Regions from separate parts of the Mesorhizobium sp. WSM4841 genome, predicted to be linked through region 1. Evidence: predicted binding sites of a transcription regulator. Region 1 holds the regulator's gene; the other holds the start of a gene.

The links. The regulator LexA, encoded in region 1, represses DNA repair genes until DNA is damaged. The targets are predictions, from matches to a motif close to TGTTCNNNNTGTGTTCNG.
Region 2: a site for LexA is predicted at 3,700-3,717, ahead of AC0L14_RS05705 (YifB family Mg chelatase-like AAA ATPase). Genes of this name have one in related genera too.

Annotation. Positions count from the first base shown of each region.
Region 1 covers NZ_JBVVQC010000005.1:136,099-141,949, reverse strand. Annotated here, with positions in the region: gene gltX (glutamate--tRNA ligase) at 1-494, opposite strand, end outside; gene AC0L14_RS08040 (ComEC/Rec2 family competence protein) at 597-3,053, shown strand; gene lexA (transcriptional repressor LexA) at 3,047-3,784, opposite strand; gene AC0L14_RS08030 (molybdopterin molybdotransferase MoeA) at 3,889-5,094, opposite strand; gene moaC (cyclic pyranopterin monophosphate synthase MoaC) at 5,097-5,591, opposite strand; gene trpC (indole-3-glycerol phosphate synthase TrpC) at 5,658-5,851, opposite strand, start outside.
Region 2 covers NZ_JBVVQC010000004.1:19,358-25,208, reverse strand. Annotated here, with positions in the region: gene AC0L14_RS05725 (2-dehydro-3-deoxy-6-phosphogalactonate aldolase) at 1-577, opposite strand, end outside; gene AC0L14_RS05720 (2-dehydro-3-deoxygalactonokinase) at 574-1,524, opposite strand; gene AC0L14_RS05715 (SDR family NAD(P)-dependent oxidoreductase) at 1,521-2,288, opposite strand; gene gshB (glutathione synthase) at 2,687-3,628, shown strand; gene AC0L14_RS05705 (YifB family Mg chelatase-like AAA ATPase) at 3,810-5,342, shown strand; gene AC0L14_RS05700 (malate synthase G) at 5,416-5,851, opposite strand, start outside.

The sequences.
Region 1 (5,851 bases):
AAGCGGACTTCGCCCTGCACGAGATCATGCACCACCGTCTCGCCGTCGGCCGGCGCCTTGATTCGGATCGCGCCCTTGGCGCCGGCTGGCGCCTCGGACGGGTCGCGGTCGCGCCAGCGGCCGTCATAGCGGGGAGGCAAGCCCTTGGCCCGCGCGCTCTCACGCATCGCTTCCAGTTCAGCCGGCGTAGCGTAGCAGTAATAGGCCTTGCCCATGCGCACCAGTTCCTCGGCGACCACGCGGTGGCGCGGCGCGCGCTCGAACTGCGATACCGGCTCGCCGTCCCAGGTGAGGCCGAGCCAGGAGAGTCCGTCGAGGATGGCGGCGGTTGCCGCATCGGTCGAACGCTCACGATCGGTGTCCTCGATGCGCAGCAGCATCGTGCCGCCGGTGTGTTTCGCATACAGCCAGTTGAACAGCGCCGTGCGCGCGCCGCCAATATGCAGGAAGCCGGTGGGCGAGGGGGCGAAACGGGTGACGACCTTGTCGGACATGGAACTCTCAGGCAAGCGCAGGAAGCGGATGTGATTGCGCGGACTTTCGCGCGTCGCGCGTTCATGTAGCATAGGAGGTCAAGGGCGCAAGGGGCAGACCCGATGGCTGGACCAGGCCGCGGCGCGGACAAGAGCGAGGGCACGACCACAAGCGTCAGCGAACGATCGCTGTTTGCCGACGTTCCCCACGCCGAGCCGCTACCCGTTTCGCTGCCTGCGTCGCACCCGGGCATTCAGCCCCTTTCGCCGGACCGCGCCGCGCCAACACCGGCTCCAACACCCGGGCCTGTCATTCGTTTCCGCCGACAGCTTAGCCATCTTTCACCATCCGGTATCCGCAACAGCGTGGCCTCGGCAGCCGGCCTGGAACTAGACCGCGGCGTCGCCTTTCTGCTGGTGCCGGTTTTTCTGGCATGCGGGGTGATCGTCTATTTTTCGCTTGCCGTCGAACCGGACTTTCCGCAGCCTATTGCCGTCGTGGTCCTCACGGCATTGTGTGCGGCAGTGACACGCTCATGGCGCAAAACGCATCTGTGCTTCATGGCAGCGTTGCTGTGCGCACTCGGGCTACTCGCCGCCAAGGTTGAAACCTGGCGCGTGGGAACGCAGATGCTCGGCTCGGAAATCCAGACCCAGCTCACCGGCCGTGTCGTTAGGCTCGATCAGATGGCGAACGGCCGGATCAGGCTGACCATCGACGTGATGTCGACCGCCCGGCCGACACTGCGTTATGCGCCGGAACGTGTCAGGGTTTCGGCACGCAAAATTCCCGCTGAGATGACCGCAGGCTCGGTGGCAACCGGCTATGTGAGGCTTCTGCCTCCGACTGGCCCGGTTAGGCCGGACAGTTATGACTTCTCCTTCGACAGCTATTTCGCCGGTATCGGTGCCAGTGGCTTTTTCCTCGGCAATCCGAAGATCGTCGTTTCCGAAGATGCACCGTTCGCCGCGCGCATTTCTTCCTCGATCGAAAAGGCGCGTGAAACCATCGCCGACCATATCAGGGACAGCATCGGTGGCGCCGAGGGGGAGATTGCCGCCGCGCTGATCGTCGGCGTGCGTGCCGGCATTCCCGAAGAGATAAACGAATCGATGCGGCGCACCGGCATCTACCACATCATCTCGATTTCCGGCCTGCACATGGCGCTTGTCGCCGGCACCATCATGGGATTGCTGCGCGGCGCCTTTGCGCTGGTTCCCGATTTTTCGTCGCGCCGGCCGGTCAAAAAATATGCGGCTGCTGCCGCACTCGTTTCCATCGCTGCCTATCTGATTTTTTCCGGTATCGTGGTCGCGGCTGAACGCAGCTTTATCATGCTGGCGGTAATGCTTGTCGCCGTGCTGTTCGACCGGGCGGCACTCACCATGCGCAATCTGGCGATTTCGGCCATCGCCGTCATCGTCGTGTCGCCGCACGAGGTGGTCGGCCCAAGCTTCCAGATGTCCTTCGCCGCGACCGCTGCTCTCGTGGGCGCCTATGCCGGCTGGTCCGACTATCGTGCCGACAAGGCCACCGCGCCGCCACAGCGACGGTCAACGATCGCTTTCGTCACGCGAAAACTTGCCGCTGGGACAGGTACCATCGCAATGACCTCCATCATTGCCGGCAGCGCCACCGCACTCTTCGCCATCTGGCACTTCCAGCGCGTCTCGCCGCTCAGCCTGTTCGCCAATCTGGCCGTCATGCCGATCGTCACGGTCGTGATGTTCCTGGCCGTCGTCAGCGCCTTGGCAATGCCGTTCGGCTTCGACGGCCCTTTCCTATACATGATGGGCAAGGGGCTGACGGCCATGATTGCAATATCGGGATGGATCTCCGAGCGGTCGCCGGTCGATGCCGTCGGGCTGATCTCGTTGCAGTCGGTTCTGCTGGTGACGGCCGCCCTGGTCATCGCCACGATGGCAACGACATGGTTGCGGCTTGCGGCACTTCCCTTTGCGCTCGCCGGCCTGCTGACGATTTCCGAGACGCGCACCCCCGACGTGCTGATTTCGGAAGATGCGCATCTGGTGGCGCTGCCGATCGGCGGCGGCGAACTTGCCGTCAACCGGGTGCACTCGAACGAATTCACCACCGACAACTGGAAACATGCGCTGGTTTCAGCGACCATTGTCGAGCCGGAGACATTCGAAAAAGGAGACGTGCGGTTCGACATCGTCGACCCGGCCGACCTGCCGCCGGGAGCGCCCTTCTACTGCACTGCCGGCCTGTGCCTCGCCCGGCACCAGTCCGGCGCGATCATCGCGCTCGCCGACGACCGCAAAACCGCACGGCCAGCCTGTGCCTTTGCGGATTTGATCGTCATCGATGATGCCACAGCCTATTATAATCCCTGCCGCAATCCGCTGGTTCTCGTCGTCACCAAACGGCAGCTCGCTCGCATGGGCAGTGCCGCCGTCTTTTTCGATCCGCTATCTGCGACGACGCGCGCAGAAATCCGTTTTGCCGTCAGACAGCCCTATAGGCCTTGGCATGAGCAGCGGAGATTTTCGCGCGAGGCGAGGGGCCTGCCGCCATACCGCAGGGCCGAGAAACCCAAAAAGCCTGCCGTTCAGTAACGCCGGATCAGTCCGACGAGCTTGCCTTGCACCTTGACCCTGTCCGGCCCGAAGATGCGCGTCTCATAGGCCGGATTGGCGGCTTCCAGTGCGATCGAGGCACCTTTGCGGCGGAACCGCTTCAGCGTCGCTTCCTCGTCGTCGACCAAGGCGACGATGATCTCGCCAGGCTGGGCGGTGTCGGCGTTGCGGATGATGACCGTGTCGCCGTCGAAAATGCCGGCCTCGATCATCGAGTCACCCTTGACCTCCAGCGCGTAGTGCGTGCCGCCGGTGATCATGTCCGGTGGTACCGAAATCGAATGCGTCTGGTGCTGGATGGCGTCGATCGGCACACCGGCAGCGATGCGGCCCATCACCGGTATGGAGATGGTGGCAACGACGTCGTCGTCATTGCCGGCTGCGGGCATGCGCGAAGGCGCCGGCTTGATCTGTCGTCCGAGGCTGCCCTGCCCAAGGCTGCCCTGAATGACGCTTGGCGAGAATTTGCGCGCCGCATTGAGGCCGGGCGCGATCGAATCGGGCAGGCGCAGCACCTCCAGCGCGCGGGCGCGGTTGGGCAGGCGGCGAATGAAACCGCGCTCCTCCAGTGCAGTGATCAGCCGATGGATCCCCGACTTCGAGGCGAGGTCGAGCGCTTCCTTCATCTCGTCGAACGAGGGCGGAATGCCGCTTTCCTTCAGCCGCTCGTGGATGAACATCAGCAGTTCATGTTGTTTGCGTGTCAGCATCGCGACCCCCAACAGAATCAGAAAAACAAACCCAGAACAAACACTATCTGTTCCAGTTGTGTTCCGCAACCGTTTAAAATTTAATGAATGTGTTGACGTTTTGTTCAGCGTAGCATCAGCACGCTGCACGCGGCGCCCGTCGCGGCTGGGGGAGCGAACGGCTCGCGCACGATCAGCCCGTTGGCGTCGGCCAGCATTTTGAGCATCGAGGAATCCTGGATGCCGAACGGGGTCGCCAGCAGCGTGCCGGCTTCTTCGCTAACCACGGCGCGTACATAGTCCTGCCTGAGATCGTTGGCCGGCATGGCGGCGCCGAGCCGCGCCTGACGCATGTCCTGCCGGAAGGCGCGGCCGCCGAGCCGCGCAAGCAGCGGCGTCAGAAAGAGCTGCGTGCAGACCAGGCTCGCCACCGGATTGCCAGGCAGGCCGATGCAGCGGATGTCACCCAGCCGCCCGAACATCAGCGGCTTGCCGGGCCGCATGGCGATTTTCCAGAAATCGAGCGTCATGCCTTCACCGGTCAGCACGTCATGGACCAGGTCATGGTCGCCGACCGAGGCGCCGCCCAGCGTGACGATGACGTCGGCGCCTGCGTCGACCGCTTGTTTCACCAGCGTGGCGATCGCCTCCTTGCGGTCGGGGGCGATGCCGAGATCGAGCGCGCTGGCGCCGACCGAGCGGGCCGCGGCGGCGACGCCATAGGCATTGGACGAGATGATCTGGTCGGGGCCAAGGTCGCTGCCCGGCGGCAGCAATTCGTCGCCGGTGGCGATGATGGCGACCAACGGCCGTTTCACCACGCTGACCTGCGGGTGGTTGGCCGACGCCGCCAGCGACAATGCCGCCGGATCAAGCGGGCGGCCTTTCTCCAGCAGGACGTCGCCCTTCGAGAAATCGAGCCCGAGGCGGCGGATGTTGCGGCCTTCAACCGTCGACGCGGTCACTTCGATGCTGCCGCCGCCGAGGTCGCGGACATTCTCCTGGATGACGATGGTGTCCGCGCCTGCAGGAAGCGGCGCGCCGGTGAAGATGCGCACGGCCTGCGCCGGGCCGACTGTTCCGGCAAAGCCGCGTCCGGCCGGCGCCATGCCGATCACCGAAAGTCTTGCGGGCACGGATGCGACATCCTCGGCCCGCACGGCATAGCCGTCCATGGCGGACGCGTTGAACGGCGGCTGGGTGCGGAGCGCCAGGAGCGGCTCCGCCAGCACGCGGTCGGCGGCGTCCATCAGGGCGACGCTTTCAGCCTGCAAGGGCGCAGCATCCTCAAGCAGGCGCTCGAGCGCCTCGGCGACCGGAAGCAGTGCCATTATTAGCCTGCCCCCTTGGCATCCGCCTTGTAGTCGCCGGATTTGCCGCCGGTCTTTTCCGCCAGCCTGATGCCCGAGATCACCATGGCGCGGTCGACCGCCTTGGCCATGTCATAGATGGTCAGGCAGGCGACCGAGACGGCGGTCAGCGCTTCCATCTCGACGCCGGTCTTACCGGTGACGCGGGCCAGCGCCGTGACCTTCAGGCCTGGCAGCGTCGCGTCCGGTTCGATGTCAATGGATACCTTGGTCAACAGCAGCGGATGGCAGAGCGGGATCAGCTCATGCGTCCTCTTGGCCGCCATGATGCCGGCGATGCGCGCCGTGCCCAGCACGTCGCCCTTCTTGGCATCGCCGTCGAGAATCATCTTCAGCGTTTCGGGCCGCATCGAGACAAGACCTTCGGCGATTGCCGTGCGCGTCGTCTCCGCCTTGTCGCCGACATCGACCATATTGGCTTCGCCTTTCGCGCCAAGATGGGTGAGGGCGGCCGTCATCGTCAGGTCACCTTAGCGCGACGTGCGTCCGTCTGGACGCGCAAAGCACGCTCTAACACTTTGAATCTATGCATCGTGCTCTCCGAAAATCGATTCCGATTTTCGGGCCGATGCAATGGCGGGCGCATTGCCCGTCAAAAGCAGGCGCGTCGCAGTGGCCACGTCCTGTTGCCGCATCAGGCTCTCGCCGACGAGGAACGTACCGATGTCGCTCCGTTGCAGCCTGCGGCAGTCTTCGTGCGAGAAAATACCGCTCTCGC
Region 2 (5,851 bases), on a different contig from region 1:
CATCGACGCTCATACCTGGCTTGAAAAGGCTGGAGCCAAGGCCGAAGACGCTGACACCTGACGCCTTGTAGCCGGCAAAGTCCTTTTCCGAAACGCCACCGACCGCGCCGACCAGCGTCTCAGCCGGCAAAACGGCGTGCATCGCCGCGATGCCGGCCGCGCCAAGCACGCTGGCCGGGAAGAATTTCAGCGCCGAGGCACCGAGCCGGATGGCCTGGAAGGCCTCGGTCGGCGTGAACACGCCGGGCATCGTCACCATGCCGTAATGCATAGCTCGGCCCATGACCTCGGCATCAATGTTGGGGCTGACCAGCAGCCGTCCGCCGGCGTTGTGCAATCCGTTGACATCGGCCGCGGTCAGTACAGTCCCGGCGCCGACCAGTGCCGTCGCCGGCAGCGCCTCAACAATCCTCGCGATGGAGGAAAACGGGTCCGGCGAATTGAGCGGCACTTCGATCGCTTCGATGCCGGCCTCGAAGATCGCCCGGCCTATGGCCACCGCCTCGTCCGGCTTGAGGCCGCGCAGGATGGCGACAAGCCCGCGCTCGAGCTTCGGAAACGGTGCGGTCTCGGTCATGCGGCAACTCCGCTTCCAGCAATCATGCCATTTTTGCGCGCCGCCTCGATCAGGCCGGCACGCACCGCCTCGTCGGCATCGACGGCTCTCACCGCAAGTCCGGCAAGACCGAGCGCCGCAGTATAGAGCGTGCCGAGCGCGCCGGAAGCGACCAGCACGACCGACCCGCCTTTGGCATAACGGCGGCTGGCCGACGCGATCTCGCCGCCGATCAGCAGGCCGGATAGGCAAGCAGCGGCATCGCCGGGCTTCAGGTCCTGCAGCAGGCCGGCAGCGCGGATCGAGAACAGCCTCGACATGACATCGCCGCCCTCGGCCAGCGCTTGCTCGCACCAGCGCCGGAAAAACGGATTGCCTGATGCAACCGGCTGTGGCTGCTCGCCCAGCGAATGGCGCAGGATCGAATGCGCCGCCAGCACCGAAAACAGCTCGCCGGTCGGCCATGTCCCGAAACCGGTAACGGCGCCGTCCTCGACCAGCACCCATTTCGAATGGGTGCCGGGCATGCAGACGAGATGGCGGCCTTTTGCCGGCAAACCGGCGCCGGCAAGCTGCGTTTCCTCGCCGCGCATGACGTCAGGCGCGTCGGCCTGGCGCTGGGCCAGGCCCGGCACGATGCGGATGTCGCGGCGCTGGCCGGGGACGCGCGCAGCGCCGGCAAGGATGGCACCGATCGGCGCCGGCACGGTGACATAGGGCGCCTCCAGCCAGCCCTGGCGCGATCCGGCCATGCCGCAGACGATGACGGGCATCGCTTCCGGCGCGCCCATCGCCGCCAGATGTCCTTCGAGGACGGTCGAAAACCCGGCGGCTTGCGCGGTGATCAGCCCGTCGTCGCCGCGGCGCTCGGCAAGCACGTTTCCGGCCTCATCGACCAGCCAGACCCTGAGACGGGTCGTGCCCCAGTCGACGGCGGCGACAGAAGGCACGCTGCTCGCTGAGTTCACAGGAAGCCCCCATCGACGATCAGCATCTGCGCGGTCAGCATGCGCGAAGCATCCGACGCCAGGAACAGCACCGTGCCGACAATGTCTTCCGGCTGCATCACTTGCTTGATGCATTGCTTGGCAATATGGGCGGCGAGCGCCTGTTCGCTAACCCAGAGCTCCTTCTGCCGCTCAGTGATCACCCAGCCGGGTGCGATCGCATTGACGCGAATGCCGTCGGCGCCGAGCTTGCCGGCAAGCCCCTTGGTCAGGCCGACGATGCCGGCCTTGGCCGCGGTATAGGCCGGCATATCGGGGTGGTTGATCAGAAACGATGTCGACGTGAAGTTGATGATCGAGCCGCCGCCGGCGCGCTTCATGCCCGGCGCCACCGCCTGTGCGGAGAAGAAATGCGGACGCAGATTAACCGCTTGGTTGTTGTCCCAGAACTCCACGGTGACATCTTCCACCGCGTGGCGATCGTCAACTGCTGCATTGTTGACCAGCACGGTGACGTCGCCATGGGCTTCGGCCGCCTTGGCGGCTGAAGCCCGCAGCGCCTCGATGTCGCGTATGTCCGTCTTGAGATAAAAGGGCCGCCGGCCGAGATCCTTCTCGATGCGATCGGCCAGCGCCAGGCTCGGGCCGTCGGCGATGTCGATGAAGGCGACCTTTGCTCCCTGGTGGGCAAAGCCCTCCGTCAGCGCCGCACCGATGCCGGAACCGCCGCCGGTAATCAGCACCGAAGCACCTTCAAGGTCGGCAAAGCGCGCCGATGGCATCATCTTTTTCTCCCTGCGCATGGCCCGAAAATCAGTTTCGATTTTCGGAAAGGATCATGCGCAAAATCAAAGTGCTACAGCGTCCTTTGAGCGTCCAAAAGGACGCGCGGCGCTGTAGGCTCAGTCGGCGCGCATCCTACCCAGCCCGGTCGGGGGAGCAAGGGAGAAAAACCGATTCCCGAGGCTTATGTCAGACAAAAAGTCGATCACGCCCCACTATGCGTCCTCGCAGCGCGGCCAACCCACGAAGGCATCGAGCGCACGCACAGCCTCGCTTTGCCTGCAACTGACCGACAGACGCCCGCTTGCAGCAGGCAATCCTCAAAATGTCGCGATTGGCAGATGACCGGCGAGGTTGTACAGGCAAGCAAGCAGCCCATACGATCCGCCGGAGATCCGCCATGCCTTTGAAAATCGCCGTCCAGATGGACCACATCTCCACCGTCTCGATTGCCGGCGACACGTCTTTCGCGCTGTCGCTGGAAGCGCAGCGGCGCGGCCATCAGCTCTTCCATTATACGCCCGATCGACTGTTGCTGCGCGGCGGCAAGGTGTTTGCCCGCATCGAGGCAATGCAGGTCCGCGATGAGAACGGCAATCACTATTCGCTCGGCGAAGAAGTCCGCACCGACCTGTCGGAGATGGACGTCATCCTGCTCAGGCAGGATCCGCCGTTCGACATGAACTACATCACCTCCACGCATATCCTCGAGCGTATCCATCCCAAGACGCTGGTGGTCAACGACCCGGCCTGGGTGCGCAACAGCCCGGAAAAGATCTTCGTCACCGAATTCCCCGACCTGATGCCGGAAACGCTGATCACCAAGGACCCGCTGGAGGTCGCCGCCTTCCGCAAGGAGTTCGGCGACATCATCGTCAAGCCGCTCTACGGCAATGGCGGCGCCGGCATCTTCCACCTGCACGAGGCCGACCGCAACCTTGCCTCGCTGCTCGAGATGTTCGGGCAGTTGTTCCGCGAGCCCTACATCGTGCAGCGCTATCTCAAGGAGGTGCGCGCCGGCGATAAGCGCATCATCCTGATCGACGGTGAGCCGGTCGGCGCCATCAACCGGGTGCCGGCCGAGACTGATTCACGTTCCAACATGCATGTCGGCGGCCGTGCCGAAAAAACCGAATTGACGGAGCGCGAACGCGAGATCTGCGCCCGCATCGGCCCGTCGCTGAAAGAGCGCGGCTTTATCCTCGTCGGCATCGACGTGATCGGCGACTACATGACCGAGATCAACGTGACGTCGCCGACCGGCGTGCGCGAGGTGCAGCGTTTTGGTGGCGCCGATATTGCGAGCCTGTTCTGGGATGCGGTCGAGGACAAACGCAAGTAAGCGCACGCTTTGCGGAACAGTGTTTTTCCGACCCGTTAGCGCCGCGACGCCATCAGATTGTAGCGTCCAGTTGTTCCCGTAATGTTCTTGCCTTCGTGTGAAATCTGTGGTTGTTTCTGGTAAACGCCGTTCGCGGCATGATCGCATGGGCTTCGGGCGAGCCCATGTCCGGGGACAAAAAATGGTGGCAAGGGTTCGCACGGTCGCTTTCCAAGGCATTGAGGCCGTGCCGGTCGACGTGCAGGTGATGATCGCGCCGGGCAAGGTCAACATGCACATCGTCGGCCTCGGCGACAAGGCGGTGGCCGAAAGCCGCGAGCGGGTTCAGGCAGCGCTGCATGCGTCGGGCCTGTCGATGCCGTCCAAGAAGGTCACGGTTAACCTGGCGCCGGCTGACCTGCCCAAGGAAGGCAGCCATTACGATTTGCCGATCGCGCTCGGTCTGATGGCGGCATTGGGCGCCATTCCAGGCGACATGCTGTCCGGCTATGTCGTGCTTGGCGAGCTGTCGCTCGACGGCACCATCGCCGCGGTGGCCGGCGCGCTGCCGGCGGCGATCGGCGCCAATGCCGAAGGCAAGGGCCTGATCTGTCCTTTCGCCTGCGGCCCGGAAGCGGCGTGGGCCGGCAAGGATTTCGACATCCTGGCGCCACGCAGCCTGATCGCCATCGCCAATCATTTTCGCGGCACGCAGGTGCTGTCGCGGCCGGAAGCCGGCATCCATACCTCGGCGCGCGACCTGCCGGATCTCGCCGACATCAAGGGCCAGGAGACCGCCAAGCGAGCACTGGAAGTGGCGGCAGCCGGCGGCCACAATCTGCTGATGGTCGGACCGCCGGGATCGGGAAAATCGATGCTGGCGCAGCGGCTGCCGTCGATCCTGCCGCCGCTGGCGCCGAGGGAATTGCTCGAAGTCTCGATGATCGCATCAGTGGCAGGCGAACTCGGCGAGGGAAAACTGACCGACCGGCGGCCGTTCCGAGCGCCGCACCATTCGGCCTCGATGGCGGCGATGGTCGGCGGCGGCCTGCGCGTGCGGCCGGGCGAGGCCTCGCTTGCCCATCACGGCGTGCTGTTCCTCGACGAGTTTCCCGAATTCTCGCCGCAGGCGCTCGATGCGCTGCGCCAGCCGCTGGAGACCGGCGATTGCATGATCGCCCGCGCCAACCATCGCGTCACCTATCCGGCGCGCATCCAGCTGGTCGCGGCGATGAATCCGTGCCGCTGCGGCATGGCCGGCGAGCCGGGCTATCGCTGCCTGCGCGGCGACCGTTGCCGCACCGACTACCAGGCGCGCATTTCCGGCCCGCTGCTCGACCGCATCGATCTCCGGATCGAGGTGCCGGCGGTCTCGGCCAGCGATCTGATCCGGCCGGACCGGGCGGAGAAAAGTGCCGCGGTGGCATTGCGCGTGGCACGCGCCCGGACGATCCAGCGCGAGCGTTTCGAACGGCTCGGCGCGACCTCCGCCACCACCAACGCGCATTGCTCGCCCTCGGTCATTGAGGAGATCGCGATGCCGGATGCATCAGGCCTGTCGCTGCTCAGGGACGCCAGCGAAAAACTCGGCTTTTCCGCACGGGCCTATCATCGGGTGCTAAAAGTGGCGCGGACGCTGGCCGATCTCGAGGCGAGCGAGACGGTCGGCCGCATCCATCTGGCCGAGGCGATTTCCTACCGCATGAGCTCGGAGCGGATGGCGCAGGCGGCGTGACGTTTCCCTCCCCTTGAGGGGTGGGGGACGCCGAGCCTACCTCACCCGCCTCCTTAAAGGTTGAACCTTCGGGTCAGGCCGATGCACGTGCCTTCAGCTCCAGCCGCCGCGCGTGCAGTACTGGTTCGGTGTAGCCGTTGGGCTGGGTGCGGCCTTTGAAAACCAAGTCGCAGGCAGCGAGGAAGGCGATCGATTTGTCGAAGTCCGGCGCCATCGGCTGGTAGAGCGGATCGCCTGCGTTCTGGCGGTCGACGACGCCAGCCATGCGCTTCATCGTCTCCATCACCTGGTCCGAGGTGCAGACGCCATGATGCAGCCAGTTGGCGATGTGCTGCGAGGAGATGCGCAGCGTGGCGCGGTCCTCCATCAGGCCGATGTCATTGATGTCAGGCACTTTCGAGCAGCCGACGCCCTGGTCGATCCAGCGCACGACATAGCCCAGAATGCCCTGCGCGTTGTTGTCGAGCTCCTTCTGGATGTCTGCCTGAGACCAGTTCGGCCGCACCGCT